4 regions of the Enterobacter sp. UPMP701 genome follow, and region 3 is predicted to be linked to each of the others. Evidence: predicted binding sites of a transcription regulator. Region 3 holds the regulator's gene; each other region holds the start of a gene.
The links. Region 3 encodes CRP, which controls carbon source genes, mostly activating them, when cyclic AMP is high. Its sites were predicted from a motif close to ATGTGANNNNNNTCACAT; they were not measured.

Region 1: hpt (hypoxanthine phosphoribosyltransferase) is a predicted target of CRP. The motif match lies at 2,717-2,734, and genes of this name have one in related genera.
Region 2: bhsA (multiple stress resistance protein BhsA) is a predicted target of CRP. The motif match lies at 4,306-4,323, and genes of this name have one in related genera.
Region 4: ompW (outer membrane protein OmpW) is a predicted target of CRP. The motif match lies at 5,025-5,042, and genes of this name have one in related genera.

Annotation. Positions count from the first base shown of each region.
Region 1 is NZ_JBSKJN010000015.1:74,496-82,137, forward strand. It holds gene ACWKXT_RS21585 (ABC transporter permease) at 1-294, opposite strand, end outside; gene ACWKXT_RS21590 (ABC transporter ATP-binding protein) at 291-1,217, opposite strand; gene can (carbonate dehydratase) at 1,325-1,987, shown strand; gene hpt (hypoxanthine phosphoribosyltransferase) at 2,052-2,588, opposite strand; gene ACWKXT_RS21605 (glucose/quinate/shikimate family membrane-bound PQQ-dependent dehydrogenase) at 2,797-5,187, shown strand; gene cueO (multicopper oxidase CueO) at 5,276-6,835, opposite strand; gene ACWKXT_RS21615 (YacC family pilotin-like protein) at 6,981-7,328, shown strand; gene speE (polyamine aminopropyltransferase) at 7,444-7,642, shown strand, end outside.
Region 2 is NZ_JBSKJN010000001.1:343,500-351,141, forward strand. It holds gene nagZ (beta-N-acetylhexosaminidase) at 1-602, shown strand, start outside; gene ycfP (alpha/beta hydrolase YcfP) at 637-1,179, shown strand; gene ACWKXT_RS01660 (NAD(P)/FAD-dependent oxidoreductase) at 1,417-2,721, shown strand; gene ACWKXT_RS01665 (glycine zipper 2TM domain-containing protein) at 2,915-3,454, shown strand; gene ACWKXT_RS01670 (TetR/AcrR family transcriptional regulator) at 3,515-4,150, opposite strand; gene bhsA (multiple stress resistance protein BhsA) at 4,395-4,652, shown strand; gene ldtC (L,D-transpeptidase LdtC) at 4,726-5,691, opposite strand; gene mfd (transcription-repair coupling factor) at 6,275-7,642, opposite strand, start outside.
Region 3 is NZ_JBSKJN010000010.1:38,416-46,057, forward strand. It holds gene ACWKXT_RS18740 (ABC transporter ATP-binding protein) at 1-714, shown strand, start outside; gene ACWKXT_RS18745 (hydrolase) at 827-1,849, shown strand; gene ACWKXT_RS18750 (YheU family protein) at 1,846-2,064, shown strand; gene ACWKXT_RS18755 (phosphoribulokinase) at 2,095-2,964, shown strand; gene ACWKXT_RS18760 (OsmC family protein) at 3,031-3,435, opposite strand; gene crp (cAMP-activated global transcriptional regulator CRP) at 3,747-4,379, shown strand; gene ACWKXT_RS18770 (YccS/YhfK family putative transporter) at 4,437-6,524, shown strand; gene argD (bifunctional acetylornithine/succinyldiaminopimelate transaminase) at 6,521-7,642, opposite strand, start outside.
Region 4 is NZ_JBSKJN010000001.1:1,076,561-1,084,202, forward strand. It holds gene trpCF (bifunctional indole-3-glycerol-phosphate synthase TrpC/phosphoribosylanthranilate isomerase TrpF) at 1-651, shown strand, start outside; gene trpB (tryptophan synthase subunit beta) at 662-1,855, shown strand; gene trpA (tryptophan synthase subunit alpha) at 1,855-2,664, shown strand; gene yedE (selenium metabolism membrane protein YedE/FdhT) at 2,844-4,055, shown strand; gene yedF (sulfurtransferase-like selenium metabolism protein YedF) at 4,052-4,285, shown strand; gene ompW (outer membrane protein OmpW) at 4,329-4,961, opposite strand; gene ACWKXT_RS05285 (YkgJ family cysteine cluster protein) at 5,245-5,649, shown strand; gene ACWKXT_RS05290 (YciC family protein) at 5,675-6,418, shown strand; gene ACWKXT_RS05295 (septation protein A) at 6,475-7,014, shown strand; gene yciA (acyl-CoA thioester hydrolase YciA) at 7,119-7,514, shown strand; gene tonB (TonB system transport protein TonB) at 7,554-7,642, opposite strand, start outside.

The DNA of each region.
Region 1 (7,642 bases), on a different contig from region 3:
CGCGACCAGCAGCTCTTCAATGTTGCGCTGGAATTTGGCGCTGAAGAATGACGAGGCCACGTTCGCGTAGGCGTTAGTGATCACCGCCATCATGATCAGGCCCGGGACGATAAACTGCATATAGGTAAAGCCGTGCATTTCACCAATCCGGGAACCGATCAGGTTACCGAAGATGATGAAATAGAGCGTCATGGTGATGACCGGCGGCACCAGGGTTTGCACCCAGATACGCATAAAGCGGTTAATTTCTTTCGCCCAGATACTCTTCAGCGCGACCCAGTAAAGATGCGTCATGCCTTGTCTCCTTGTTTATCGTGCACCAGAGAGACAAACAGCTCTTCCAGTCGGTTCGCTTTGTTACGCATGCTTAAGACCTGAATCCCCTGCGCGCTCAGCTGGGAGAACACGCTGTTAATCCCCTGCTCGCGCAGCACTTCCACTTCCAGCGTCGAGGTATCGACCAGGCGATACTGGTACCCTTCCAGCTTTGGCAGCGCGCTTTTTGCCGCCAGATCGAGAATGAAGGTTTCGGATTTCAGCTTGGAGAGCAGGTTCTTCATCGAGGTGTTTTCCACCAGCTCGCCGTGCTGAATAATGCCGATATTGCGGCACAGCATTTCAGCCTCTTCAAGGTAGTGGGTGGTCAGAATGATGGTGGTGCCTTTATCGTTGAGATCCTTCAGGAAGCCCCACATGGAACGACGCAGTTCTATATCCACGCCCGCGGTTGGCTCATCAAGGATCAGCAGCTTCGGCTCGTGCATCAGCGCGCGGGCAATCATCAGGCGGCGCTTCATCCCACCGGACAACATGCGCGCACGTTCGTTACGCTTTTCCCACAGATCGAGCTGTTTCAGGTACTTTTCGCTACGTTCCAGCGCCTCTTTACGCTCGACGCCGTAATACCCCGCCTGGTTAACAACGATCTGCTGCACCGTCTCAAACGGATTAAAGTTGAACTCCTGCGGCACTAGCCCCAGCTGGCGCTTGGCGTTGACCACATCTTTTTGCAGGTCGTATCCGAACACGCTGACGCGGCCGGAGGATTTATTCACCAGCGAGCTGATGATCCCGATGGTGGTGGATTTTCCCGCCCCGTTCGGCCCCAGAAGCGCGTAAAAATCCCCGGCTTCTACTTTAAGATCTATCCCGCGTAGCGCCTGAACGCCACCCGGATAGGTTTTTTTAAGCTGTTCAAGCTCCAGTGCAATTGCCATGAATTTAACTTACCTTCAGTTCTTACACACGTTGTGTGGTTTCATTAAAAGTCGGGTTACCCTATAGTAGCGCAACGCAATTACTCGGTTACAGGTCGCTAACCTCCATGAACAACATAGATACACTCATCAGCAACAATGCACTATGGTCAAAAATGCTGGTGGAGGAAGACCCCGGATTTTTTGGAAAACTCGCACAGGCACAGAACCCGCGCTTTCTCTGGATTGGTTGTTCCGACAGCCGCGTACCTGCCGAGCGCCTGACCGGCCTCGAACCCGGCGAACTGTTTGTTCACCGTAACGTCGCCAACCTGGTGATTCACACCGACCTCAACTGCCTTTCAGTGGTTCAGTATGCCGTTGACGTTCTGGAAGTCGAGCACATCATTATTTGCGGCCACTACGGCTGCGGCGGCGTGCAGGCGGCGGTTGAAAACCCGGAACTGGGTTTAATTGATAACTGGCTGCTGCACATCCGCGATATCTGGTTCAAACATAGCTCACTGCTGGGTGAAATGCCGCAGGAGCGGCGCATGGATACCTTGTGCGAGCTGAACGTGATGGAGCAGGTATATAACCTTGGGCATTCAACCATCATGCAGTCGGCGTGGAAGCGCGGGCAGAAGGTTTCTATCCACGGCTGGGCGTATGGTATTCATGATGGCCTGCTGCGCAATCTGGAAGTGACCGCCACCAACCGCGAAACGCTGGAGCAGCGTTACCGTTCGGGGATTGCCAACCTCAAGCTTAAGCATGTGAACCATAAATAACAAAGCCGGGGGTTTTCACCCTCTCCCGCAGGGAGAGGGCTGGAGTGAGGGCATCAGCCCGCAATTATTCGTCCAGAATAACAACCTTGCCAACATACGGCAGATGACGATAGCGCTGCGCGTAGTCAATGCCGTAACCCACCACGAACTCGTCCGGGATGGAGAAGCCCACGAACTCCACCGGCACCTGTACTTCACGACGGTCAGGCTTATCCAGTAACGTACAAATCGCCAGCGATTTCGGCTCGCGCAGGCTCAGGATCTCGCGCACTTTTGAAAGGGTGTTGCCGGAGTCGATGATGTCCTCAACGATCAGCACATCTTTGCCACGAATATCTTCATCCAGATCTTTCAGGATTTTCACATCACGGGTTGTGGACATGCCGCTGCCGTAGCTGGAGGCGGTCATAAAATCGACCTCATGGGGCACCTGCACTTCACGGCACAGGTCTGCCATGAACATGAAAGAGCCACGCAACAGACCGACCAGCACCATTTCGCTGCCGCTGTCCTTGTAATGTTCGGTGATTTGACGACCCAGTTCGGCGATACGCGCTTTGATCTCGGCTTCCGGGATCATCACTTCAACAGTATGTTTCATATTACTAACCATATGATTTTAATGAAAATCTCTCAATGCAGATGAACTAATCTCCGGCATTGATACGCAAGCCCGCTATTATATCAGTAAATGGATAACCGGGGCGCATGAGTTATAAAAAGCAAATATTGTGATTCCGATCACACTTGTTAATACCTATAATTAGTTGCTAGCAAATTATTAACAAAAACTGACGAGTACACTTTCTATGGCTGAAATAAACTCTAAACAGCCGCGTCTACTGGTGACACTAACAGCGTTATTCGCCGCCTTCTGCGGCTTGTACCTGTTAATCGGTGGCGTCTGGCTGGTCGCGATCGGCGGCTCCTGGTACTACCCGATTGCGGGCCTGGTTATGCTTGGCGTAACCGTCCTGCTCTGGCGTAGAAAACAATCCGCACTGTGGCTGTATGCCGCACTCCTCCTTGCCACGATGATCTGGGGCGTCTGGGAAGTCGGCTTCGACTTCTGGGCACTGACCCCGCGCAGCGACATCCTGGTCTTCTTCGGTATCTGGCTGATCCTGCCGTTCGTCTGGCGTCGCCTGATTGTGCCTTCCAGCGGTGCAGTTGCGGCCCTGCTGGTGGCACTGGTAATCAGCGGCGGTATTCTGACCTGGGCCGGTTTTAACGACCCGCAGGAGATCAACGGTACGCTGAACGCGGAATCCACGCCTGCTGCGGCTATCTCGCAGGTGGCGGACGGTGACTGGCCTGCTTATGGTCGTAACCAGGAAGGTCAACGCTACTCCCCGCTGAAGCAGATCAACGCGGACAACGTGAAAAACCTGAAGGAAGCCTGGGTATTCCGTACCGGCGACCTGAAAATGCCGAACGATCCGGGCGAGCTGACCAACGAAGTGACGCCAATTAAAGCGGGCGACATGCTTTACCTGTGTACGGCGCACCAGCGTCTGTTCGCGCTCGACGCGGCCACCGGTAAAGAGAAATGGCACTTCGATCCACAGCTGAACTCTAATCCGTCGTTCCAGCACATCACCTGCCGTGGCGTCTCTTACCACGAAGCGCGTGCCGATAATGCCAGCCCGGAAGTCATTGCCGACTGTCCTCGCCGCATTATGCTGCCGGTGAACGATGGCCGTCTGTTCGCGATTAACGCCGAAACGGGCAAGCTGTGCGAAACCTTCGCCAACAAAGGCATCCTGAACCTGCAGACCAACATGCCGGACACTACGCCGGGTCTGTATGAGCCGACCTCACCGCCAATCATCACCGATAAAACTATCGTGATTGCCGGTTCGGTAACGGATAACTTCTCCACGCGCGAAACCTCAGGCGTCATCCGTGGTTTTGACGTGAACACCGGTAAACTGCTGTGGGCCTTCGATCCGGGCGCGAAAGATCCCAACGCGATCCCGTCGGACGAGCACACCTTTACCTTCAACTCGCCGAACTCCTGGGCACCGGCAGCGTATGACGCGAAGCTGGACCTGGTTTACCTGCCGATGGGCGTGACTACGCCGGACATCTGGGGCGGTAACCGCACGCCGGAGCAGGAGCGTTACGCCAGCTCCATCGTGGCGCTGAACGCAACGACCGGTAAACTGGCATGGAGCTACCAGACCGTTCACCACGATCTGTGGGACATGGATATGCCTTCCCAGCCGACGCTGGCGGACATTACCGTTAACGGCAAAACCGTGCCGGTGATTTACGCGCCGGCGAAAACCGGTAACATCTTCGTGCTGGATCGTCGTAACGGCGAGCTGGTTGTGCCTGCACCGGAAAAACCGGTCCCGCAGGGTGCGGCCAAAGGCGACTACGTCACCAAAACGCAGCCGTTCTCTGACCTGAGCTTCCGTCCGAAGAAAGACCTCAGCGGTGCAGACATGTGGGGTGCCACGATGTTTGACCAGCTGGTGTGCCGCGTGATGTTCCACCAGCTGCGCTATGAAGGCATCTTCACGCCGCCGTCAGAGCAGGGCACGCTGGTCTTCCCGGGTAACCTGGGAATGTTCGAGTGGGGCGGTATCTCCGTTGACCCTAACCGTCAGGTCGCCATCGCTAACCCAATGGCGCTGCCGTTCGTTTCCCGCCTGATCCCACGCGGTCCGGGCAACCCAATGGAGCAGCCAAAAGACGCGAAAGGCAGCGGTACCGAAGCCGGTATCCAGCCGCAGTATGGCGTACCGTTTGGCGTAACGCTGAATCCGTTCCTGTCGCCGTTTGGTCTGCCGTGTAAACAGCCTGCCTGGGGTTACATCTCCGGTCTGGATCTGAAAACCAACCAGATCGTATGGAAAAAACGTATTGGTACGCCACAGGACAGCATGCCGTTCCCGATGCCGGTTCCGGTGCCGTTCAATATGGGTATGCCAATGCTGGGTGGCCCAATCTCCACCGCCGGTAACGTGCTGTTCATCGCGGCAACCGCAGATAATTACCTGCGCGCGTACAACATGACCAACGGTGAAAAACTGTGGCAAGGCCGTCTGCCAGCCGGTGGACAGGCAACGCCGATGACCTATGAGGTGAATGGCAAGCAGTACGTTGTCATTTCTGCGGGTGGTCACGGTTCGTTTGGCACGAAGATGGGCGACTATATTGTCGCGTATGCATTGCCTGACGATGCTAAGTAACTAAAAGAGCCGGGTGGCGGCTACGCCTTACCCGGCCTACATGAGCACGAATCGTAGGCCCGGTAAGCGTAGCGTCACCGGGCTTTTTTTATACCGTGAACCCCAGCATCATCCCTGTATCTTCATGCTCCAGCAGATGACAGTGCGCCATATAAGCAAACTCCTTCGGCGCCTCGTGGTCAAACTTCACCAGCACCTCGCTGACGCCGCCTTCCACTCTCACCGTATCTTTCCAGCCCGCGCGATGCATATCCGGCGCTTTACCGTTCTCTGAAAGAATGCGGAACTGCGTGCCGTGAATATGGAACGGGTGTAGCATCATGTCGCCTTCGCCGGAAATCACCCAGCGCTCGAATTGTCCCTTAGTGGCGGCAAACATCGGGGTAGTCATATCAAACGCTTTGCCGTTGATCATGTTGGCGTTGTGGAAATCAAATCCGTGACCGCCGTGATCCATGCCGCCCATTTTACCGTGGTCCATATTCATATGGCCCATCATCTGACCGTGGTGCATCCCCGCCATGGCCTGATTACCGTACTTCTTCATCAACGCCTGCATGCCCATCATGTCGAGCATCGGGTCCATGGAAAGCTGGAGTTTGCGCTGGGTCAGCCCCTCAAGCGACGGGAGTGCAGGAAGCGTGGTTAAGGTGTCCGGCAGCGTACCGGAGGCGGTAATCAGCAACGGCTGAATACGCAGCACCGGATGCGGCTTATCAAACGGCGCCACCGCCATTCCCATCTGGCTAACCGGCAGGGTCACCAGGTCAAACGGTTTGCCGTCGCTGATGTCCACCAGCACCTCGAAGCGCTCGCCCATCAGCATCGGCAGCTCGCTCACTTTCACCGGCTCCGGCAGCAGGCCGCCGTCGCTCGCGACCACGTAGAGCGGACGCTTATCGCTGGCGGCAAAGTTTAGCGAGCGAGCGTTACAGCCGTTGAGCAGGCGCAGGCGCAGCCAGCCTTTCGGGGCGGCATGCTGCGGATAGATCGCGCCGTTGGTCAGCAGCGTGTCGCCAAACCAGCCGACCGCCGCGCTCATTACGTCGAGCTGATAGTCAATTTGCCCGTCAGCGTTGAATTTCTTGTCCTGAACAATCACCGGCACATCATCGATGCCCCACTGTTTCGGCAGGCGCAGCAGGCGGCTTTCGTCGTCTTCAATCAGCACCAGCCCTGCCAGCCCCATTGCCACCTGATGGCCCGTTTTGCCGTGTTGATGCGGATGGAACCAGCAGGTCGCAGCACGCTGATCCGGCGTAAAAGTGACGCTGCGCGTACCACCCGCTTTGATGATGCCCTGCGGTCCGCCATCCACCTCGCCCGGCACTTCCAGCCCGTGCCAGTGCAGCGTGGTCTCCTCGGCAAGCGTATTGTGGATATCCACCGTCACCGCTTTCCCTTTTCGCAACTGAAGCGCCGGGCCGAGCAGATTGCCGTTATAGCCCCACGTTGTCGCGCTGTGCCCGCCGAAGGCTGTTTTACCGGCCTGAACAACGAGCTGAATACGGCTACGGGCGTCTGCGGTCAGTAAGTCAGGGACAGGTAAGGCAGGCCTGTCAGCTGCGAAAACGGCGCGGCTCCAGAGTGGTAATGCGCTGGCAGCCCCCAGCGCAGCGGAATACTTTAAAAAATCACGACGTTGCATGTTCATTTCCTTATTTCCAGCCGGCGATCTTTTGAGCATAAACCCTCCCCTTACCGGAAGGTCAAGCACGGCGGCAATAATAAAGATCGTCGCATTGGCATCAAGTATGCTAACGTTAATTTTCCGTGAAGAAGTGGTAGAAGCAATGAAGACGTTTTTCAGGACAATTTTGTTCGGAAGCCTGATGGCAATGTGTGCGAACAGCTATGCGCTCAGTGAAAATGAAGCGGAAGATATGGCCGATTTAACGGCGGTTTTTGTATTCCTGAAAAATGATTGTGGCTACCAGAATTTACCCAACGGGCAAATTCGCCGCGCGCTGGTCTTTTTTGCCCAGCAAAACCAATGGGATCTCAGCAACTACGACAGCTTTGACATGAAGGCGCTCGGTGAAGACAGCTACCGTGACTTGAGCGGTATTGGCATTCCCACGGCTAAAAAATGCAAAGCGCTGGCTCGCGATTCACTCAGCCTGCTCGCCTACGTTAAATAATCTTCCCGACGCCCCCTGTTAAACCTATAACCGTGCAACCACGGTTATAGTTAGCTATCATGTTTCGCTCATTTTTTGTGAGTGTTACGGATGTTAACAAAGGAGGAGTCCGCGTATGGCCGACCACACGTTGTGGCATGAAACACTGCATGACCAGTTTGGTCAGTACTTTGCCGTTGATAACGTGCTCTATCATGAGAAAACGGATCACCAGGATCTGATCATCTTCGAAAACGCCGCCTTTGGCCGCGTGATGGCCCTGGATGGCGTAGTGCAAACGACCGAGCGCGACGAGTTTATCTATCATGAAATGA
Region 2 (7,642 bases), on a different contig from region 3:
CGCTGGCAATGGCGACCCGTTTTATCGACGGCATGCACGAGGCGGGAATGAAAACCACCGGCAAACACTTCCCGGGCCACGGGGCGGTGACGGCGGATTCCCACAAAGAGACTCCGCGCGACCCGCGTCCGGAAGCGGAAATTCGCGCCAAAGATATGTCGGTATTCCGCTCGCTTATCACCGATAACAAGCTGGATGCCATTATGCCTGCGCACGTGATATACAGCGACGTTGACCCGCGTCCTGCCAGCGGCTCTCCGCACTGGCTGAAAACCGTTCTGCGCCAGGAACTGGGTTTCAACGGCGTTATTTTCTCCGACGATTTGTCGATGGAAGGGGCGGCAATTATGGGCAGCTATGCTGAACGCGGTCAGGCGTCGCTGGATGCAGGTTGCGATATGATCCTGGTCTGCAATAATCGTAAAGGTGCCGTTAGCGTGTTGGATAACCTGTCACCGATCAATGCAGAGCGTGTTACGCATTTGTATCATAAAGGTTCATTTAGCCGTCAGGAGCTGATGGATTCGGCGCGCTGGAAGTCGGTCAACGCCCGGCTTGAAGACCTGAATGAGCGCTGGCAGGCACATAAAGCCAGCCTGTAAACCCTCCCGGAAGGCGTAGCGTGGTGAGAAGACAATGATCATCTATTTACACGGTTTTGACTCAAACAGTCCTGGTAATCATGAGAAGGTGCTGCAGCTGCAGTTTATCGATCCCGATGTACGGCTGATCAGCTACAGTACGCGCCACCCGAAGCATGATATGCAGCATTTGCTCAAAGAGGTGGACAAAATGCTGCAGCTCAACGTCGACGATCGGCCGCTGATTTGCGGCGTAGGGCTGGGCGGCTACTGGGCGGAGCGGATTGGCTTCCTGTGCGACATCCGTCAGGTGGTCTTCAACCCTAACCTGTTCCCGAACGAGAACATGGAAGGCAAAATTGACCGCCCGGAAGAGTATGCCGATATTGCGACGAAGTGCGTGAGCAACTTCCGTGAGAAAAACCGCGATCGCTGTCTGGTGATCCTCTCGCGTAATGATGAAGCTCTGAACAGCCACCGGGCTGCAGAGCTGCTGCATCACTACTACGAGATCGTCTGGGACGAAGAGCAGACCCACAAGTTTAAGAATATCTCCCCGCATCTGCAGCGCATCAAGGCCTTCAAAACGTTGGGCTAAACCACTGCCTGCCACCTCAGGAACCCGGTCGCGAACGCGCACCGGGTTTCTTTTTGTCCAGAATTGTCTACTTTTAAGCCATCAAAACTTGATGCATATCAATTTTGGTATGACCAATGCGCCTGACGTGTTATTCTCAAAGCACCTGAATGGTTTCAGTGCTGTAACCTGTTGTTAATTAAGGGTTATTTTTATAACTTTTAATTAACAATTGGTTAATAATTTGAGGGGGTCACGTTGACTACGCCATTGAAAAAGATAGTGATTGTAGGCGGTGGTGCTGGCGGGCTGGAGCTGGCCACACAGTTGGGCAAGAAGCTGGGTCGCGGTAAAAAAGCCAAAATCACGCTGGTGGATCGTAACCACAGCCATCTGTGGAAACCGTTGTTGCACGAAGTGGCGACCGGTTCACTGGATGAGGGCGTGGACGCGCTGAGCTATCTGGCGCACGCGCGCAACCATCATTTCCAGTTCCAGCTGGGATCGGTGGTGGACATCAACCGTGAAAGCAAAACCATCACCCTGGCAGAGCTGCGTGATGAAAAAGGGGAGCTGCTGGTTCCTGAGCGCAAGCTGCCATATGACACGCTGGTAATGGCGCTGGGCAGTACCTCCAACGACTTCAACACACCGGGCGTGAAAGAGCACTGTATCTTCCTTGATAACCCGCACCAGGCGCGTCGTTTCCATCAGGAAATGCTGAATCTCTTCCTGAAGTACACCAGCAATCTGGGTGCGAATGGTAAGGTTAATATCGCCATCGTCGGCGGCGGCGCGACGGGCGTTGAGCTGTCTGCGGAGCTGCACAATGCGGTGAAGCAGCTGCACAGCTACGGTTACAAAGGGTTAACCAACGACGCGCTGAACGTGACGCTGGTTGAAGCGGGCGAACGCATCCTGCCTGCGCTGCCTCCGCGTATTTCCGGTGCGGCGCACAATGAACTCACTAAACTGGGCGTGCGCGTACTGACGCAGACTATGGTGACCAGCGCTGACGAAGGTGGCCTGCACACTAAAGACGGCGAGTACATCAAGGCGGATCTGATGGTCTGGGCGGCAGGTATCAAAGCGCCTGACTTTATGAAAGATATCGGTGGTCTGGAAACGAACCGCATTAACCAGCTGGTCACCGAGCCGACGCTGCAAACCACGCGTGACCCTGAAATCTTCGCTATCGGTGACTGTGCCTCCTGCGCACGTCCTGAAGGTGGCTTTGTGCCGCCGCGCGCGCAGGCTGCTCACCAGATGGCAAGCCTGGTGCTGCACAACATCCTGGCGCAGTACAAAGGCAAGCCAATGAAAGCCTATGTCTACAAAGATCACGGCTCTCTGGTATCGTTGTCAAACTTCTCTACCGTCGGCAGCCTGATGGGCAACCTGATGCGCGGCTCAATGATGGTAGAAGGGCGCATTGCCCGCTTCGTGTATATCTCCCTGTACCGTATGCACCAGATTGCGCTGCACGGCTACTTCAAAACCGGGCTGATGATGCTGGTGGGCAGAATCAACCGCGTGATCCGACCGCGTCTGAAGCTCCACTAATCTTTCACTCCCTCCGGGCCCTCCGGAGGGAGTTTTTAGCATTTCATGCTGCAGATCACAGTTTGATTGCTTAAGAGTTCTCCTAAACACGATATATCTCTCCTCGACGTCCACTTTTTGATCCTTTGTCTGATTGGCGAAGCCGTGCCTCCATTGCAAAATTGTTACCAATAGCAACAAAGGAGGAAGTCCCGTGAATAAATCAATGTTGGCGGGTATAGGGATTGGTGTCGCAGCTGCGTTAGGTGTGGCTGCCGTTGCCAGTCTCAACGTATTAGATCGCGGCCCGCAGTATGCGCAGGTGGTTTCTGCTACTCCAATTAAAGAAACCGTGAAAACCCCTCGTCAGGAGTGCCGTAACGTCTCCGTGACCCATCGTCGTCCGGTCCAGGATGAAAACCGTATTGCCGGCTCTGTTCTGGGTGCGGTAGCAGGTGGTGTGATTGGCCACCAGTTTGGCGGCGGTCGGGGTAAAGATGTCGCGACCGTGGTCGGCGCGCTGGGTGGCGGCTATGCCGGTAACCAGGTGCAGGGTGCGATGCAGGATAACGATACCTACACCACGACTCAGCAGCGCTGCAAAACAGTCTATGACAAGTCGGAAAAAATGCTGGGCTATGACGTGACGTACAAAATTGGCGATCAGCAGGGCAAAATCCGCATGGATAAAGACCCGGGCACCCAAATTCCACTGGATGGAAACGGCCAGCTGGTACTGAATAACAAAGCGTAAAAAAGATGTTCTCTGAACTTAGCTCCTCAAGCGCTCAGGCTGAGGAGCTTTTTTTTTGCGTCAGATTTTCAGCAGTTCAGGCCACAGGCGTAGCGTGGTGTCGCTAATATTCTGTAGTTTTTCCAGCGTCGCCCCTTCACGAGCGCTGATCGACATTCCCTGCAAAATGCAGCTCAGATACTGCGCCAGCATCTGAGGCTGGCAGTGCGCGGGAATTTCACCGCGCTGCTGACGCTGCGCCAGAAATGCGCTGAGCGTCTCCTCCTGCATCGCATGACGCGATTTCACCGTTTTGGCGATCTCTTTTGACGATGCCGCCAGGGTGGCAGAGGTGTTTATCATAAAGCAGCCCGCAGGCGTCTCTTTACTGGTGAAGCAGGTGGCGACGGCAGTGAAGTAGTCCCGTAGCGCCTGTTCCACGCTTTTCTCTTCACAAAAAAGTTGGGCCTCGTGTTTCGCCGCAAAGCGGGAAATGTATCTGTCCAGCACCGCTCTGAACAGCCCCTCTTTATTGGTGAATTCCGCATACAGCGTCGGCGCTTTGGCTCCGGTCGCTTCGACCAGATCGGAAAGCGAGGTCGCTTCATACCCGTATTGCCAGAAGAGCGTCATGGCCTTATCAAGCGCGGCATCCCTGTCAAACACTTTTGGACGGCCACGGCTTTTCTTCGCACAACTCGTGACGTCGGTTGTCATTTGCCGTTGGTCCTCTGTTGGTTTGTTGAATAACCATTATAAAAATAAACGCTACCCATCACCAGCGCTGAATGCTTAAAAATAAATTAATCATATACGTATGAAAAATAACGACTTTAAAATTTAATTAATGTTCGTTATAAAATTATATTGACGCGTGAGCTGGGTCACATTTATGATTTACCTATCGATCGTTAACTAAATAGCTAACGACCTCCAAATTCATCTGCCAAAGGTAAACATCATGAAAAACGTAAAAACCCTCATCGCTGCTGCTGTACTGAGTTCACTCTCTTTCGCAAGCTTTGCTGCTGTACAGGTGCAATCTACCCCAGCCGATCAGCATAAAGTCGGGACGATCTCTGCCTCTGCCGGTACTAACCTGGGTTCACTGGAAGATCAGCTGGCACAAAAAGCGGAAGCAATGGGTGCCAAATCCTATCGCATCACCTCTGTAACCGGTCCTAACACCCTGCACGGCACGGCTGTTATCTACAAATAAGCCGGGCATAAACCCTCATTTATGCCACTGCAATAAAAAACGCCCTGCTAAGCAGGGCGTTTTTCTTTCTGTATTACATCGACTGTTGGGTGACATTCTGGTGCCGGGTAACATCGGTCGGCATGCCTGACCGGGCTTCCATCGCGCGCTCCATCACCAGGCTATCGGTATTCGCATTCGTTTTGAAGCTCACCATAGCGGCATTCAGGTTGATGGGCAGCGTCTGCGGATCGTCGCCAATGTTTTTCGATAACGGCTGGTGAATCTCAACCAGCCGCACGCCACCTGGCTCCTCTGAGACCTTTATCGGCGTGTTGATAATATTTACTTTGGTCCCCGGCGTAACGATGTTAAACAGCGTTTTGATATCGTCATCGCGCAGACGAATACAGCCGGAGCTGACGCGCATCCCGATGCCAAAATCCGCGTTCGTACCGTGCAGCAGGTAAACGCCGCCGTATGCGGCAAGGCGGATCGCGTGGTGACCCATCGGGTTATCCGGGCCTGCCGGCACTACAGCGGGGAGGTCAATGCCCTGTGCTTTATAGCGGGCGCGAATGTTGGCCGTCGGGGTCCAGGTTGGATTCGCACGTTTATCTGAGACGGTGGTAACCATCGTCGGCGTCAGGGTATCGCCGCCCAGCTGACCAATACCGATAGGGTATACTGTCACTTCTTTTTTGCCCGGCGGATAATAATAGAGACGCAACTCTGCAAGGTTAATCACGATCCCCTCACGCGGGGCATCCGGCAGGATAGTCTGTAACGGTATGGTCAGTACGCTGCCCGCGCGCGGGACATACGGATCGACGCCAGGGTTCGACTGCAGCAGAGCCAGAAAACCGACGTTATATTTTTTGGCTATTGCTTCCAGTGAGCCACCATTGTTTTCAACCACATGAAAGCGGTTTTCGCCTACGACCTTGCTGCCGGGCGGCGGCAGGGGCCAGGTGTTTGCCCGCGCAGGAAGCGCAACCGCGACGGTGGCTGCCAGCGCAAACAGGGTTATCCAGCGAGTAAAACGCGAAGAGGTCATCATCACCATAATCCATATAAATGATAAGGTTATTGTTTTATAAGGCGTTAATGATAATTATGGCGAATGGGTGTGTCGGGAAGATCGGGTGAAGTGCAAAGAGTTTGTAAATTGTCCCCCCGTAGCGCTGGGCTAACAGGGGGAAGGGATCCCATAAAATAATGCCTGCACGGACGACCCCCTCTCCCTTGAGGGAGAGGGCTGGGGTGAGGGGGAACATACGGCTCTGGTGGTCATTCCGTTCACTTTATGTTCCTTGCTACTCTGTAACGACATGACCTGTGAACGTGCCAGGGTGGCTCAATCGCCACCACCCTGGCGACCCGGGCTCCCGGCGGTAAATCGCCGCTACGCGGTACCTTCGGCTTATTCCTTCCGGCTTTTCGGGGACGGGCGGAGGTAACATCCCTGTAAAGCCCGCCCTCTCGGCGCATCCCTGCGCCTCGCCCCGGCCTGCAGGAAACGCCTCAGCGATTTACAGCCGGACCAGGGTGTCGCTGTAAGCTATTCATTTTCCGGAAGCAACTTTCATCGCTTCCGGTTAATAAACTACTGGGATTTTCTCAGTTAACAGGGGGAATGGAGGTTATGCGATCGCGTTCTCTTCCAGCTGCCGCATAAAGTTACGCACCCAGTCCATGCGGGTTTTGCGCTCCGTCAGCTCCTGGGTAAATTTCAGACGCGTTGGACCATCCAGACGGAAATGCTGCGGCTGTTTTTGCAGCAGGCCGATCAGCCACATCGGGTTGACGTGGTTCTTCTCGGCAAATTCAATCACGCCGCCTTTTTCATTGCCTTCGAGCTTGCGAATGCCCAGCTTCTGCGCCTGCTGACGCAGGCGAGCGATATCCAGCAGGTTACGCGCCGCATCGGGCAGCAGGCCGAAGCGGTCGATCAGCTCCACCTTAATCTCTTCCAGCTCGCTTTCACTCTTCGCGCTGGCGATGCGTTTATAGAACGACAGGCGGGTATTCACGTCCGGAATGAAATCGTCCGGCAGCAGGGAAGGCATTCGCAGCTCGACCTCAGTCTGCTGGCTGGTGAGATCCTCCAGCGACGGCTCGCGCCCGGCCTTCAGGGCGTCCACCGCGTTCTCCAGCAGTTCCATATAGAGCGAGAAACCGATGGTCTCCATGGAGCCGCTCTGGTCTTCACCCAGCAGCTCACCGGCACCGCGGATCTCAAGATCGTGCGTGGCCAGCGCGAAGCCTGCGCCGAGGTCTTCCAGCGACGCGATGGCTTCCAGGCGCTTTTGCGCGTCGGTGGTCATCGCTTTCGGATGCGGCGTCAGCAGCCATGCGTAGGCCTGGTGATGCGAACGCCCGACGCGGCCGCGCAGCTGGTGGAGCTGAGCCAGACCAAAGTGATCCGCACGTTCGATGATAATGGTGTTCGCGGTCGGAATGTCGATACCGGTTTCAATGATGGTTGTGCACACCAGCACGTTAAAGCGCTGGTGGTGGAAGTCGTTCATTACCCGCTCCAGCTCGCGCTCGCGCATCTGGCCGTGACCGATAGCAATGCGCGCTTCCGGCACCAGCTCTGCCAGCCTGTCGGCGGCTTTCTGGATATTTTCGACGTCGTTATACAGATAATACACCTGGCCGCCGCGCAGCACTTCACGCAGGATCGCCTCGCGCACCACCAGGTTGTCATACTCGCGGACAAAGGTTTTCACCGCCAGACGACGCGCCGGCGGCGTAGCGATAATCGACAGATCGCGCATGCCGCTCATCGCCATGTTCAGCGTACGCGGGATTGGCGTGGCGGTCAGGGTCAGGATGTCGACGTCGGCGCGCATCGCTTTGATGCGCTCTTTATGGCGTACCCCGAAGCGGTGCTCCTCGTCAACGATCAGCAGCCCCAGATCTTTCCACTTCACGTCGCTTTGCAGCAGCTTGTGGGTGCCAATCAGGATATCGATCTTGCCTTCGCTTGCCTGTTCCAGAATCTG
Region 3 (7,642 bases):
CTGGCACGTCTGGCGCCGCAGGAGATGGAGCAGAAACTGCGCGACTATCTCGGCGGCTTCGGCTTCCAGGGCGATAAGGTGACTGAAAACACCGAGCGCTTCTCCGGCGGCGAAAAGGCCCGTCTGGTGCTGGCGCTGATCGTCTGGCAGCGCCCGAACCTGCTGCTGCTCGACGAACCCACTAACCACCTTGATCTCGACATGCGTCAGGCGCTGACCGAAGCGCTGATTGAGTTCGAAGGCGCGCTGGTTGTCGTTTCGCACGACCGCCACTTGATCCGCTCCACCACGGACGATCTCTACCTGGTGCACGGCGGCAAAGTCGAACCATTCGACGGCGATCTGGAAGACTACCAGCAGTGGCTGACGGATGTACAAAAGCAGGAAAACCAGCCGGAAGAGTCAGCGAAAGACAACGCCAACAGCGCGCGGTCGCGTAAAGACCAGAAACGTCGCGAAGCCGAGCTGCGCACCCAGACGCAGCCGCTGCGTAAAGAGATTGCCCGTCTTGAAAAAGAGATGGAAAAGCTCAACGCCACGCTGGCCTCCGTTGAAGAGAAGCTGGGTGATAGCGGTCTGTACGACCAGAGCCGTAAAGCCGAACTGACGGACTGCCTGCAAACGCAGGCGAAGACCAAATCCAGCCTTGAAGAGTGCGAAATGGCGTGGCTGGACGCGCAGGAACAGCTGGAAGCGATGCTGCAGGCGGAGTGACGTATTTACCCCGTTGTGCGAACGGAATCTGTCCCTGGTTCGGAAATCCAGGCTAAACGGGGTACAATTCGGAAAGTATCGTAAATTTCCGACAAGAATCAGCATCGCGCTTATGACCCAAATCATTCCATCAGACTTCGACATTGCAGCCGAAGACAGCACCGAATTCGTGCCCATGCGCGGCGTGGCCAATTGCCATTTGCAAACCATGCTGCCGCGGCTGATTCGCCGCAAGGTTCAGTTCACCCCGCACTGGCAACGGCTCGATCTGCCCGACGGCGACTTTCTGGATCTCGCCTGGAGCGAAGCGCCGGAGCAGGCTCGTCATAAGCCGCGTCTGGTGGTGTTTCACGGTTTAGAGGGCAGCCTGCACAGCCCGTATGCACATGGGTTAATTGAGGCGGCAAAAGCGCGCGGCTGGCTCGGCGTGGTGATGCATTTTCGCGGCTGTAGCGGCGAGCCCAATCGTCAGAAACGCATCTATCACTCGGGTGAAACCGAAGACGGCACCTGGTTTTTACACTGGCTGCGGGAAAATTACGGCACCGTGCCAACGGCCGCCGTGGGCTACTCGCTGGGCGGCAATATGCTGGCCTGCCTGCTGGCAAAAGAGGGCGACAGCGTACCGCTGAATGCCGCCGTCATTGTTTCCGCGCCGTTTATGCTGGAGCAGTGCAGCTACCACATGGAAAAAGGCTTTTCCCGCGTCTATCAGCGCTATCTGCTCAACCTGCTAAAAGCCAACGCGGCGCGAAAGCTGAAGGCCTACCCGGATACCCTGCCGGTAAGCCTGCGCCAGCTGAAAAAGGTGCGCCGTATTCGCGAGTTCGACGACCTGATCACCGCGAAAATCCACGGCTTCGCCGATGCGATTGACTATTATCGTCAGTGCAGCGCCATGCCGCTGCTCAGCAAGATCACGCAGCCGACGCTGATTATTCACGCCAAAGATGACCCGTTTATGGATCATCACTCTATTCCCGCGCAGGAATTCCTGCCTGACAACGTTCACTACCAGCTGACCGAGCATGGCGGCCACGTGGGGTTCATCGGCGGCACGCTGCGCAAGCCGAAAATGTGGCTGGAGGCGCGAATTCCTGACTGGCTTACTCCTTATCTGGACGGTGCAAAATGATCATTCCCTGGCAGGATCTGGCTCCCGAAACGCTCGATAATCTGATTGAAAGCTTTGTATTACGCGAAGGCACCGATTATGGTGAACATGAGCGTTCGCTTGAGCAAAAGGTCAACGATGTAAAACGCCAGCTGAAAAGCGGCGACGTGGTGCTGGTGTGGTCAGAACTGCATGAGACGGTCAATATCATGCCCCGCAACGCGTTTCACGGCTGATCTTCCAACCTTTTCAGTCAGGGAGTTGCTATGTCTGCCAGACATCCCATTATTGCCGTTACGGGCTCGAGTGGTGCGGGAACCACCACCACCAGCCTCGCTTTTCGCAAGATTTTCGCCCAGCTGAATCTCCGTTCGGCGGAGGTCGAAGGCGACAGCTTTCACCGCTATACGCGGCCTGAGATGGACATGGCGATCCGCAAGGCGCGCGATCTGGGTAAACACATCAGCTACTTCGGCCCGGAAGCCAATGATTTCGGCCTGCTGGAACAGACCTTCCGTGAATACGGGCAGAGCGGCACCGGGCAGTCCCGCAAGTATTTGCACACCTACGACGAAGCCGTACCCTGGAACCAGGTGCCGGGCACCTTTACCCCCTGGCAACCGCTGCCGGAACCGACCGACGTGCTGTTTTATGAAGGATTGCACGGTGGCGTAGTTACGCCTCAGCACGATGTGGCACGCCATGTGGATCTGCTGGTCGGCGTGGTCCCTATCGTTAACCTGGAATGGATCCAGAAGCTGACGCGTGACATGAGCGAGCGCGGCCATTCGCGCGAGGCGGTAATGGACTCGGTGGTGCGCTCCATGGAAGATTACATCAATTACCTCACGCCGCAGTTCTCCCGCACCCACATTAACTTCCAGCGCGTGCCGACGGTGGACACCTCCAACCCGTTTGCCGCCAAAAGTATCCCGTCTCTGGATGAGAGCTTTGTGGTGATCCATTTCCGCAATCTCGAAGGTATAGATTACCCCTGGCTGCTGGCGATGCTGCAGGGCTCGTTTATTTCGCACATGAACACGTTAGTGGTACCGGGCGGGAAAATGGGGCTGGCGATGGAGCTCATCATGACGCCGCTGGTTCAGCGACTGATGGAAGGGAAGCAGATCGCGTGAACATGTTCCCTCTCCCTGTGGGAGAGGGTTAGGGTGAGGGCATCAACACGCACGATGCCCCAATAATTAAGCCTCGATCACTTCATACGAATGGGTGATTTTTACCGCTTTCTCCAGCATTAACGCCACAGAGCAGTATTTCTCCGCAGAAAGATCCACCGCACGTGAAACCGCCGCGTCTTTCAGTTCTTTGCCGGTGACGATAAAGTGCAGGTTAATATGGGTAAACAAGCGTGGCGCCTCTTCGCGACGTTCTGAAGTGAGTTTTACCTCGCAATCCGTCACGTCATGACGGCCTTTTTGCAGAATCGACACCACGTCAATCGCGCTGCATCCGCCTGCCGCCATGAGCACCATTTCCATTGGGCTTGGCGCTTTATCGCCGGAGTTACCGTCCATCAAAATCTGGTGTCCTGATGCGGACTCGCCCAGAAACGTTAAACCTTCAACCCACTTCACGCGCGCTTGCATATTCATTAACTCCAACGTTGCATTTTTGGTGACAGATTACGCGCACGTTACATTTCTCGCAATGGAAGGCGACCTGCATCATGCTGAAGCGAGACACCAGGAGACACGCGGCGAAAGCTATGCTAAAACACTCAGGATGCTACAGTAATACATTGACGTTACACATGTATGCAGAGGACATCAAACTTTACTGGCTGCGAAACGTTACGACAGCCGACTTCCCAGGGTATGGGTAAGAATTCGATTGCAACCCCAGAGTCCGGATGCATCTGATGACTCTGGTGACAGCTTATAACAGAGGATAACAGCGCATGGTGCTTGGCAAACCGCAAACAGACCCGACTCTCGAATGGTTCTTGTCTCATTGCCACATTCATAAGTACCCATCGAAGAGCACGCTGATTCACCAGGGTGAAAAAGCGGAAACGTTGTATTACATCGTCAAAGGCTCGGTGGCAGTGCTGATCAAAGATGAGGAAGGCAAAGAGATGATCCTTTCTTATCTGAACCAGGGCGATTTTATCGGTGAACTGGGCCTGTTTGAAGAAGGCCAGGAACGTAGCGCCTGGGTTCGAGCAAAGACAGCATGTGAAGTGGCTGAAATTTCCTACAAGAAATTCCGTCAGCTGATTCAGGTTAACCCTGACATCCTGATGCGTCTTTCTTCTCAGATGGCGCGCCGTCTGCAGGTCACGTCAGAGAAAGTGGGTAACCTCGCCTTCCTGGACGTTACCGGCCGCATCGCGCAGACCCTGCTGAACCTGGCGAAACAGCCAGACGCGATGACCCACCCTGACGGCATGCAAATTAAAATTACCCGTCAGGAAATCGGTCAGATCGTCGGTTGCTCCCGCGAAACAGTGGGCCGTATTCTGAAAATGCTGGAAGATCAAAACCTGATCTCCGCCCACGGTAAAACCATCGTGGTTTACGGAACCCGTTAATCCCGGTCAAACGGCGTGTCATCGCAAGGTGTCACGCCGTTTTTGTCTCTATTCCCCATGTGGCGCAGGCTGATCTATCACCCGGAAGTTAACTACGCACTGCGACAAACGCTGGTGCTGTGTCTTCCTGTGGCCGTGGGCCTGATCCTCGGACACCTTCAGCAAGGTCTGCTGTTTTCCCTCGTCCCCGCCTGCTGCAACATTGCCGGTCTGGATACGCCGCATAAACGCTTTTTCAAACGCCTGATTATCGGTGGCAGCCTGTTTGCTGGCTGTAGCCTTGCCGTCCAGATCTTACTGGCCCGCGACATTCCGCTGCCGCTGATCCTGACCGTGCTGGCGATGACTCTCGGCGTCACCGCCGAAATCAGCTCGCTCCATGCCCGTCTGCTTCCCGCGTCACTCATTGCGGCCATCTTCACCCTGAGCCTGGCCGGGAATATGCCCGTGTGGGAGCCGCTGCTGATCTACGCCCTTGGCACGCTGTGGTACGGGCTGTTTAACTGGTTCTGGTTCTGGCTGTGGCGGGAACAGCCGCTGCGCGAATCCCTGAGCCTGCTCTACCGCCAACTGGCCGATTACTGCGAAGCCAAATACACCCTGCTCACCCAGCATACCGACCCGGAAAAATCGCTGCCGCCGCTGCTTGCGCGCCAGCAAAAGGTGGTGGACCTGATAAGCCAGTGCTATCAGCAGCTGCACATGCTTGCCGCCAACAGAAATCACGAATACAAACGGCTGCTGCGCACCTTCCAGGTCGGGCTCGATCTGCAGGAGCATATTTCCGTAAGCCTGCACCATCCGCAGGAGGTGCAAAAGCTGGTTGAGCGCAGCCATGCCGAAGCGGTGATCCGCTGGAACGCGCAAACCGTCTCCGCTCGCCTGCGGGTGCTGGCCGATGATATTCTCTATCACCGCTACCCGACACGCTTTTCCATGGACAAACAGCTCGGCGCGCTGGAGAAAATTGCACGCCAGCACCCGGAAAACCCGGTCGGCCAGTTTGCCGCATGGCACTTTAGCCGCATCGCCCGCGTGCTGCGCACCCAGCGCCCGCTTTACCCCCGCGACCTGATGGCGGATAAACAGAAACGTCTGCCGCTGCTGCCCGCCCTTAAAAGCTACCTGTCGCTGAAATCTTCCGCCCTGCGCAACGCCGCAAGGATTAGCGTCATGCTCAGCATCGCCAGCCTGATGGGAATGGCCCTGCACCTGCCGAAACCCTACTGGATTTTAATGACCGTGCTGTTTGTCACCCAGAATGGCTATGGCGCCACGCGGGTGCGCATTCTGCACCGGGCTGGCGGCACGATGGCGGGTCTGATTATTGCGGGCGTGACGCTGCACTTCCACGTCCCCGAGGGCTATACCCTGGCGGGCATGCTGGCGATCACTCTGGTTAGCTATCTGATTATCCGTAAAAACTACGGCTGGGCGATGGTGGGCTTTACGGTGACGGCGGTGTATACCCTGCAACTACTTACGCTTAACGGCGAACAGTTTATTGTTGCCCGTCTGATCGACACGCTGATTGGCTGCCTGATCGCCTTTGGCGGCATGGTCTGGCTGTGGCCGCAGTGGCAGAGCGGGCTACTGAGGCAGAACGCCCACGACGCGCTGGAAGCTGACCAGCAGGCCATTCGTCTTATTCTGAGCGATGACCCGCAGCCCTCTCCGCTGGCCTACGAGCGCATGAAGGTCAACCAGGCGCACAACGCCCTGTTTAACTCCCTTAACCAGGCGATGCAGGAGCCGGGCTTTAACGCGCACTATCTGGCAGACATGAAGCTGTGGGTCACGCACAGCCAGTTTATCGTCGAGCACATTAATGCCATGACCACGCTGGCGCGCGAACACACGATGCTGACGCCAGACCTGGCGCAACGCTATTTGCAGTCGTGTGAAATTGCGTTGCAGAGGTGTCAGCAGCGTCTGGAGTATGACGCGCCGGGTGAGTCGGGGGATTCAAACATTCTGGAAGCGCCGGAGACGCTGACCCACGGGCCGATGAGCACCCTGGAGCAGCATTTGCAGCGCGTGCTGGGACATCTGAACACCATGCACACCATTTCGTCGGTGGCATGGCGTCAGCGCCCGCATCACGGCATTTGGTTAACGCGCCGGTTAAAGCGAACCGAGTATTAGCCTTTAACGATCTTCTCGACCGCCGCGGCAAAGCGGGTTAACCCGTCTTCAATGTCATTGTCTTCTACCACCAGCGACGGCGCAAAACGCATCACGTCCGGCCCGGCATTGAGCACCATCACCCCTTCGTGGGCGGCGGCGTGCAGGAAATCGCGCGCGCGGCCTTTGTACTGCGGCTTCAGCTCGGCACCGATCAGCAGCCCCATGCCGCGGATCTCGCTGAAAACGGCGTACTTATCGTTTATCTGCTGGAGATGCTTCACAAACAGCTCGCGCTTCGCGCTAACGCCGTTTAGCACCTCCGGCGTGTTAATGATGTCGAACGCGGCGCCGGCCACGGCGCTCGCCAGCGGGTTGCCGCCGTAGGTGGAGCCGTGAGACCCGACGTGGAACGCGGAGGCAATTTCCTGCGTCGTCAACACCGCGCTCACCGGGAAACCGCCGCCGAGCGCTTTGGCGCTGGTCAGAATATCCGGCGTCACGCCGTAGTGCATGTAGGCAAACAGGTCTCCGGTACGCCCCATTCCGCACTGCACTTCATCAAACACCAGCAGCGCCTGATGCTCATCGCACAGTTCACGCAGCCCTTTCAGGAATTCCGGGGTCGCAGCGGTCACGCCGCCTTCGCCCTGAATAGGCTCCACCACCACCGCGCAGGTGTGGTCGTCCATTACCGCTTTTACCGCATGCAGATCGTTAAACGGCACGTGGATAATGTCGGCCGGTTTCGGGCCGAAGCCGTCGGAATATTTCGGCTGACCGCCAACGGAAACGGTAAAGAAGGAGCGTCCGTGGAAGGCGTTATGGAAGGCGATGATTTTGGTTTTATACGGGCTGTGGCGCGTGGTTGCGTAGTAGCGCGCCAGCTTAAAGGCGGTTTCGTTCGCTTCGGTGCCGGAGTTCATAAACAGCACGCGCTCGGCAAAGGTGGCATCAATGATCTTACGGCCCAGGCGCAGCGCCGGTTCGTTGGTGAACACGTTGCTGGTGTGCCACAGGGTTTCACCCTGGGTTTTCAATGCCTCAACCAGCGCAGGATGGCAGTGACCCAGCGCCGTAACCGCAATACCGCCCGCGAAATCTACATACTCTTTACCCTGCTGATCCCAGACGCGGCT
Region 4 (7,642 bases), on a different contig from region 3:
TCCGCCATGATGGAACATGACGACCTCAATGCGGCGGTGCGTCGCGTGTTGTTGGGTGAAAACAAAGTCTGCGGCTTAACCCGCGAACAGGATGCCCAGGCCGCTTATGAGGCCGGGGCCATTTACGGCGGGCTGATTTTCGTGGATTCATCCCCTCGCGCGGTCAGCGAAGAGCAGGCGCATAAGGTCATAGCGGCGGCCCCGCTCAGCTATGTCGGTGTATTCCGCAATGCGGATATTGCAGACGTTGCGGCAAAAGCCGACGCGCTATCCCTGAGCGCGGTACAGCTCCACGGTAGTGAAGATCAGGCTTATATCGATACCCTTCGTACCGTTCTCGCGCCTCAGATTCAGATCTGGAAAGCGCAGAGCGTTGGTGACACCCTGCCCGCGCGTAACCTGAATCATGTTGATAAATACGTGCTCGACAACGGCCAGGGCGGCACCGGTCAGCGCTTTGACTGGTCACTGCTGAACGGCGAAAAGCTGGACAACGTCCTGCTGGCGGGTGGATTAAGCCCGGATAACTGTGTAGAAGCCGCTAAAACCGGCTGCGCAGGCCTCGATTTCAATTCAGGCGTAGAGTCAGAGCCGGGTATTAAAGATGCCAGCAAACTGGCCTCGGTGTTTAAAACTCTGCGTGCATATTAAGGAAGAGAAGATGACGACATTACTTAACCCGTATTTTGGTGAATTCGGCGGGATGTACGTCCCGCAAATCCTGATGCCCGCGCTGCGCCAGCTGGAAGAAGCGTTCGTGAGCGCGCAGAAAGATCCGGCATTTCAGGCGGAATTTACCGACCTGCTGAAAAATTACGCGGGCCGTCCAACGGCGCTGACCAAATGCCGCAACCTGACCGAAGGCACAAAAACCACGCTGTATCTGAAGCGTGAAGACCTGCTGCACGGCGGCGCGCATAAAACTAACCAGGTGCTGGGCCAGGCGCTGCTCGCAAAACGCATGGGTAAAACTGAGATCATCGCCGAAACCGGCGCAGGTCAGCACGGTGTGGCTTCTGCGCTCGCCAGCGCCCTGCTCGGCCTGAAGTGCCGCATCTACATGGGTGCGAAAGACGTTGAGCGTCAGTCACCGAACGTGTTCCGTATGCGCCTGATGGGTGCTGAAGTGATCCCGGTACACAGCGGTTCCGCCACGCTGAAAGATGCCTGTAACGAAGCGCTGCGCGACTGGTCCGGCAGCTATGATACCGCGCACTATATGCTCGGCACCGCAGCGGGTCCGCACCCATTCCCGACCATCGTGCGCGAATTCCAGCGCATGATCGGCGAAGAAACCAAAGCGCAGATCCTTGAAAAAGAAGGACGTCTGCCGGATGCGGTCATCGCCTGCGTTGGCGGCGGATCTAACGCCATCGGCATGTTTGCCGACTTCATCGAGGACGCCACTGTGGGTCTGATTGGCGTCGAGCCTGCCGGTCACGGCATTGAATCGGGTGAGCACGGCGCGCCGCTGAAGCATGGCCGCGTGGGGATCTACTTCGGTATGAAATCCCCAATGATGCAGACCGACGAAGGTCAGATTGAAGAGTCTTACTCTATCTCTGCCGGCCTCGACTTCCCATCCGTCGGTCCACAGCATGCGTATCTGAACAGCACCGGTCGTGCAGACTATGTCTCCATTACCGATGACGAAGCGCTGGAAGCCTTTAAAACGCTGTGTCGCAGCGAAGGGATCATCCCGGCGCTGGAGTCTTCCCACGCCCTGGCGCACGCACTGAAAATGATGAAAGAAAACCCGGAAAAAGAGCAACTGCTGGTGGTTAACCTTTCCGGCCGCGGTGACAAAGATATCTTCACCGTTCACGACATTCTGAAAGCACGAGGGGAAATCTGATGGAACGCTACGATAATGTATTTGCTGAACTGAAATCCCGCCAGGAAGGCGCGTTCGTTCCCTTCGTCACCCTGGGCGACCCCGGCCCGGAACAGTCGCTGAAGATTATCGACACCCTGATTGAAGCCGGTGCAGATGCGCTGGAGTTGGGTATTCCGTTCTCTGACCCGCTGGCAGACGGCCCAACCATTCAGAATGCGACCCTGCGCGCGTTTGCGGCAGGCGTTACGCCGACCCAGTGTTTTGAAATGCTGGCGGCGATTCGCCAGAAGCACCCGACCATTCCGATCGGCCTGCTGATGTACGCGAACCTGGTTTTCAGCCGCGGTATTGATGAATTTTATGCCGAATGCGCCCGAGTCGGTGTCGACTCGGTGCTGGTGGCCGACGTGCCAGTGGAAGAGTCTGCGCCGTTCCGCCAGGCAGCAATGCGCCACAACGTCGCGCCAATTTTCATCTGCCCGCCGAACGCCGATGACGAACTGCTGCGCCAGATTGCCTCTTACGGACGCGGGTATACTTATCTGCTCTCCCGCGCAGGCGTGACCGGCGCCGAGAATAAAGCCGCGCTGCCGCTGCATCACCTGGTGGAAAAACTGGCTGAATACCATGCCGCACCTCCGCTGCAGGGGTTCGGGATTTCATCCCCGGATCAGGTCGCTGCGGCAATTGATGCGAAGGCGGCCGGTGCCATCTCCGGCTCCGCGATTGTGAAGATCATCGAAAAGAATGTGGACAAGCCCGAGCAGATGCTGAGCGAGCTGAAGACATTCGTGACCGAGATGAAAGCGGCAACGCGTAAAGCATAACGGCTCCACCGTCTGGCATCCTGGCCAGACGGTTCCCCCTCCTTCCCTTCGAACAACAAAGGGTTATGGCAAAATTGATCCCGTCGATATTTTCGGTGTGAATGGCTTTTCAAACTTTCGCGTAAGCGTATGATCTGGACTCTTTTTAGCACTAATCCTTCTGAGTTCAGAGGTTTTTCATGTCATGGCATACCTTCAAACAGACTTACCTGGTTAAGTTCTGGTCACCTGTTCCGGCCGTCATCGCGGCAGGCATTCTTTCTACTTATTATTTCGGTATTACCGGCACCTTCTGGGCCGTGACCGGCGAGTTCACCCGCTGGGGTGGGCAACTGCTGCAGCTCGCAGGCGTACATGCCGAGGAATGGGGCTACTTTAAACTCATTCACCTGGACGGAACCCCGCTGACCCGCATTGACGGGATGATGATCATCGGCATGTTCGGCGGCTGTTTCGCAGCAGCATTGTGGGCAAACAACGTTAAGTTGCGTATGCCCAAAAGCCGTATTCGCATCATGCAGGCGGTCGTCGGCGGTATCATTGCCGGGTTTGGCGCCCGGCTGGCGATGGGCTGCAACCTGGCCGCTTTCTTTACGGGTATTCCTCAGTTCTCTCTTCACGCCTGGTTCTTTGCTGTCGCCACCGCGATTGGCTCTTACTTCGGGGCAAAATTCACCCTGCTGCCGCTGTTCCGCATTCCGGTGCAAATGACAAAAGTCAGTGCCGCGTCTCCGTTAACCCAAAAGCCCGATCAGGCGCGTCGCCGCTTTCGCCTCGGTGTGCTGGTCTTTCTGGCTATGGTCGCATGGGCCATTTGCACGGCGCTGAATCAGCCAAAACTCGGCCTGGCGATGCTTTTCGGCGTTGGTTTTGGTTTGCTGATTGAACGCGCGCAGATCTGCTTCACCTCCGCGTTTCGCGATATGTGGATCACCGGGCGGACGATGATGGCGAAGGCGATTATTGCCGGTATGGCGGTGAGCGCTATCGGCATCTTCAGCTATGTTCAGCTCGGCGTTGAACCGAAGATCATGTGGGCTGGCCCGAACGCGGTGATTGGCGGTCTGCTGTTTGGCTTCGGTATCGTACTGGCGGGCGGCTGTGAAACCGGCTGGATGTACCGCGCCGTCGAAGGCCAAGTGCATTACTGGTGGGTTGGGCTTGGGAACGTAATAGGTTCTACCCTCCTGGCCTACTTCTGGGATGACGTCTCCCCGGTGCTCGCCACGAACTGGGACAAGGTCAATCTGCTGAACACCTTTGGCCCACTCGGTGGACTCATGGTGACTTATGCCCTGCTGCTGGTCGCTTTTTTACTGGTTGTCGCACAGGAGAAACGCTTCTTCCGCCGTGCCGCCGTCAAAACTGAAACGCAGGAGAACGCTGCATGAAAGAGATCGTCCCCGATTATCGTCTGGATATGGTCGGTGAACCCTGTCCGTACCCGGCTGTCGCCACGCTTGAGGCGCTACCTCAGCTCAAAAAAGGTGAAATTCTGGAGGTGGTGAGCGATTGTCCGCAATCCATCAACAACATTCCGCTGGACGCGAAAAACCATGGCTACACGGTGCTGGATATCCAGCAGGACGGGCCAACCATTCGCTATTTGATTCAGAAGTAGTCTACGATATGCGCCCCCCTGGGGGCGCACTGAACGACAGGAATTAAAAACGATACCCCGCAGAGAACATGAACACCCACGGATCCAGGCGAGTATTGATACTTTGCTGCTCACCGCCCGCTTTGAAGCGTACGTCCGTGTCAATGTCCATATACCAGACTGAGGCGTTGATCAGCCAGTCACGGTTAATCAGATAATCCAGACCAACCTGCCCCGCCATACCCCACGAGTCTTTCAGGCTGAGATCGGAAAGGCCGGCCTCTTTACCGGTATCGTTAAATTTCTCATCAAAGAAGGTGGTGTAGTTCACACCCGCACCAATATACGGACGCACCTTGCTGTTGGCATCGCCAAAGTACCATTGCGCCATCAGCGTTGGCGGTAAATGGTGAACCGTGGCGATATCACCGGTGGCCCCGAGGCCAACGCGATGACGGAACGGCGTTGCGGCCAGAAGCTCAACGCCAATGTTATCCGTCGCCATCCAGGTGAACGTTAAGCCTAACTGGGTGTTATTGCTGACGTTAAAACCGCCCATTCCCAGCACGTTATCAGAACCTTCCGTTGGACGAACCGTTGCCGAACCGGCACGAATAAAGAATTCGCCTGCTTCATGCGCGTACGCGCCGCCAGAGAGACTGCTTAATACAAGGGCTGCCACCGCTAATTTTTTCATATCCGCTCCATCGTTGTGGTTTTAATCGCGGGTGAGAATATACTCACAAATGAGTAATAAGTGATCTGCTACAGATCACATTAAAACCAGTAAGTTAACATTCATTGATCTGGGTTAATTTTTTGTGGCGAATCGAAAAGCAATAAGTTGTTTCCATGTCAATTTTTGGCATCTCACCGTTACAAAATTTTCTCATTATCCCCTCTTGCTCTTCCTCTGGCGGCTGGATAATTTATCGCTCTTACAAGTTGATTTGATGCGTTCTTCTTTTTGCAGGTGTGCCATGAGTGAAGTTAACCCGTGCATGACGTGCGGAGCCTGTTGTGCGTATTTTCGAGTCTCTTTCTACTGGGCCGAAGCCAGCGATGGCGGCGGTACCGTTCCGGTTCATCTCACTGAGCCTGTCACCCCTTTTCTGCGATGCATGCGCGGTACCAACCAAAAGCAGAGCCGTTGCGCGGCGTTGCAGGGTGAGCCCGGCATCTCTACCCGGTGTTCCATCTATGAGGATCGTCCCAGCCCGTGCAGGGAATTTGCCATGTCCGGCGAAGATGGGCAGGTCAATGAAGCCTGTAATCGTGCCCGGGCACGCTTTGGATTACCGCCGCTTTACAAAGATATGCTTTTCCATACAAGCCTTGATGCTGCCACAGCAGGTGCATCCGGTGTACAATTGCCGGCTAATTAACACCTGCAATACTCAAGGAGAGTGCATGTCTATCACGGCGAAGTCTGTCTACCGTGACACGGGAAACTTTTTCCGCAATCAGTTCATTACCTTTTTACTGATCGCGTTGCTTTGCGCCTTTATTACTGTGGTGCTGGGTCATGCGTTCTCACCGAGTGAAGAACAGATTGCCAGCCTGAGCCAGGGCGACCATCTGGCAGGAAGCGTGGGGCTGTTTGAACTGGTACAAAATATGACGCCGGAACAGCAACAGATTCTGCTGCGGGCTTCTGCCGCATCCACTTTCTCCGGGCTCATTGGTAATGCAATTCTGGCGGGTGGCGTTCTGCTGATGATTCAGCTGGTGTCGGCGGGTCATCGGGTCAGCGCTTTACGGGCAATTGGCGCCAGCGCGCCGGTCTTACCTAAGCTGTTTATCCTGATCTTTTTAACCACCATGCTGGTGCAGATGGGGATTATGCTGGTCGTAGTGCCGGGTGTGTTACTGGCTATTGTGCTCGCGTTTGCCCCCGTGATGGTCGTGCAGGATAAAATGGGCATTTTTACCGCGATGCGCAGCAGCATCAGGCTGGCATGGACGAACATGCGTCTGGTGGCTCCTGCCGTGATCGGCTGGCTGCTGGCTAAAACGCTCCTGCTCCTGTTTGCACCCAATTTTGCAGTCTTAACGCCTAATGTTGGCGCGGTGGTAGCGAATACGCTGAGCAACCTGATTTCTGCGGTACTGCTTGTCTATCTGTTCCGCCTGTATATGTTAATTCGTCAGTAACCCTGATGCCGGGTGCATGACCGGGCCCGGCTCAACACAGAAGATGGAATCACAGAATGAAGCAGTTTCTTGATTTTTTACCGCTGGTGGTCTTTTTCGCGTTTTACAAACTGTATGACATTTACGCTGCCACCACCGCGCTGATTATTGCGACAGCGGTTGTGCTGATCTACAGCTGGGTGCGTTACCGTAAAGTTGAGAAAATGGCGCTGGTGACGTTCGTGCTGGTGGCCGTATTCGGCGGTCTCACCCTGTTCTTCCACAATGATGAATTTATTAAGTGGAAAGTGACGGTGATCTACGCGCTGTTTGCGGGGGCGCTGCTCATCAGCCAGTGGGTGATGAAAAAACCGCTGATTCAGCGCATGCTCGGTAAAGAGCTGACGTTGCCTCAGGAAGTCTGGTCGCGCCTGAATATCGCGTGGGCGGTGTTCTTTATTCTTTGCGGTCTCGCCAATATCTATATCGCCTTCTGGCTGCCGCAGAATATCTGGGTCAACTTTAAGGTCTTCGGCCTGACGGCCCTGACGCTGATTTTCACTCTGTTAAGCGGCGTTTATATCTACCGCCACATGCCGCAGGACGACAAGCACTGATTGTTGACTGACCAGAACGTGTTCGACAGACGTTCTGGTCTATTCTCTCCGCTGTGAAATCATAGTAGCATCCCGCCTGAAGTCTTCCGTTACGAGTTAAAACAATGACAACAAATAACGCCCCTCAGGGCGAACTGGTTTTACGCACACTGGCAATGCCCGCTGACACCAATGCCAATGGCGATATTTTTGGCGGCTGGCTGATGTCGCAAATGGATATGGGCGGCGCAATTCTGGCGAAAGAGATTGCCCACGGACGCGTGGTGACCGTGCGGGTGGATGGGATGACCTTCCTGCGCCCGGTTGCGGTAGGAGATGTGGTCTGCTGTTACGCCCGCTGCGTAAAGCGCGGCAATACCTCCATCTCTATCAACATTGAAGTCTGGGTGAAGAAAGTCTCTTCTGAACCCATTGGACAGCGCTATAAAGCGACAGAAGCGCTGTTTATCTATGTTGCGGTAGATAGCGAGGGTAAACCTCGTCAGCTTCCGCCAGCCTGAATACGGGCAAAAAAAAAGCCTCCATCCGGAGGCTTTTTGTTATTCCATCTGCGCCCCGCCATTCAGGCGGAAAACAATGTTCACGATTAGCCCGCTACCCGGTTTACCGGCTTCGTAGCGCCATCTGC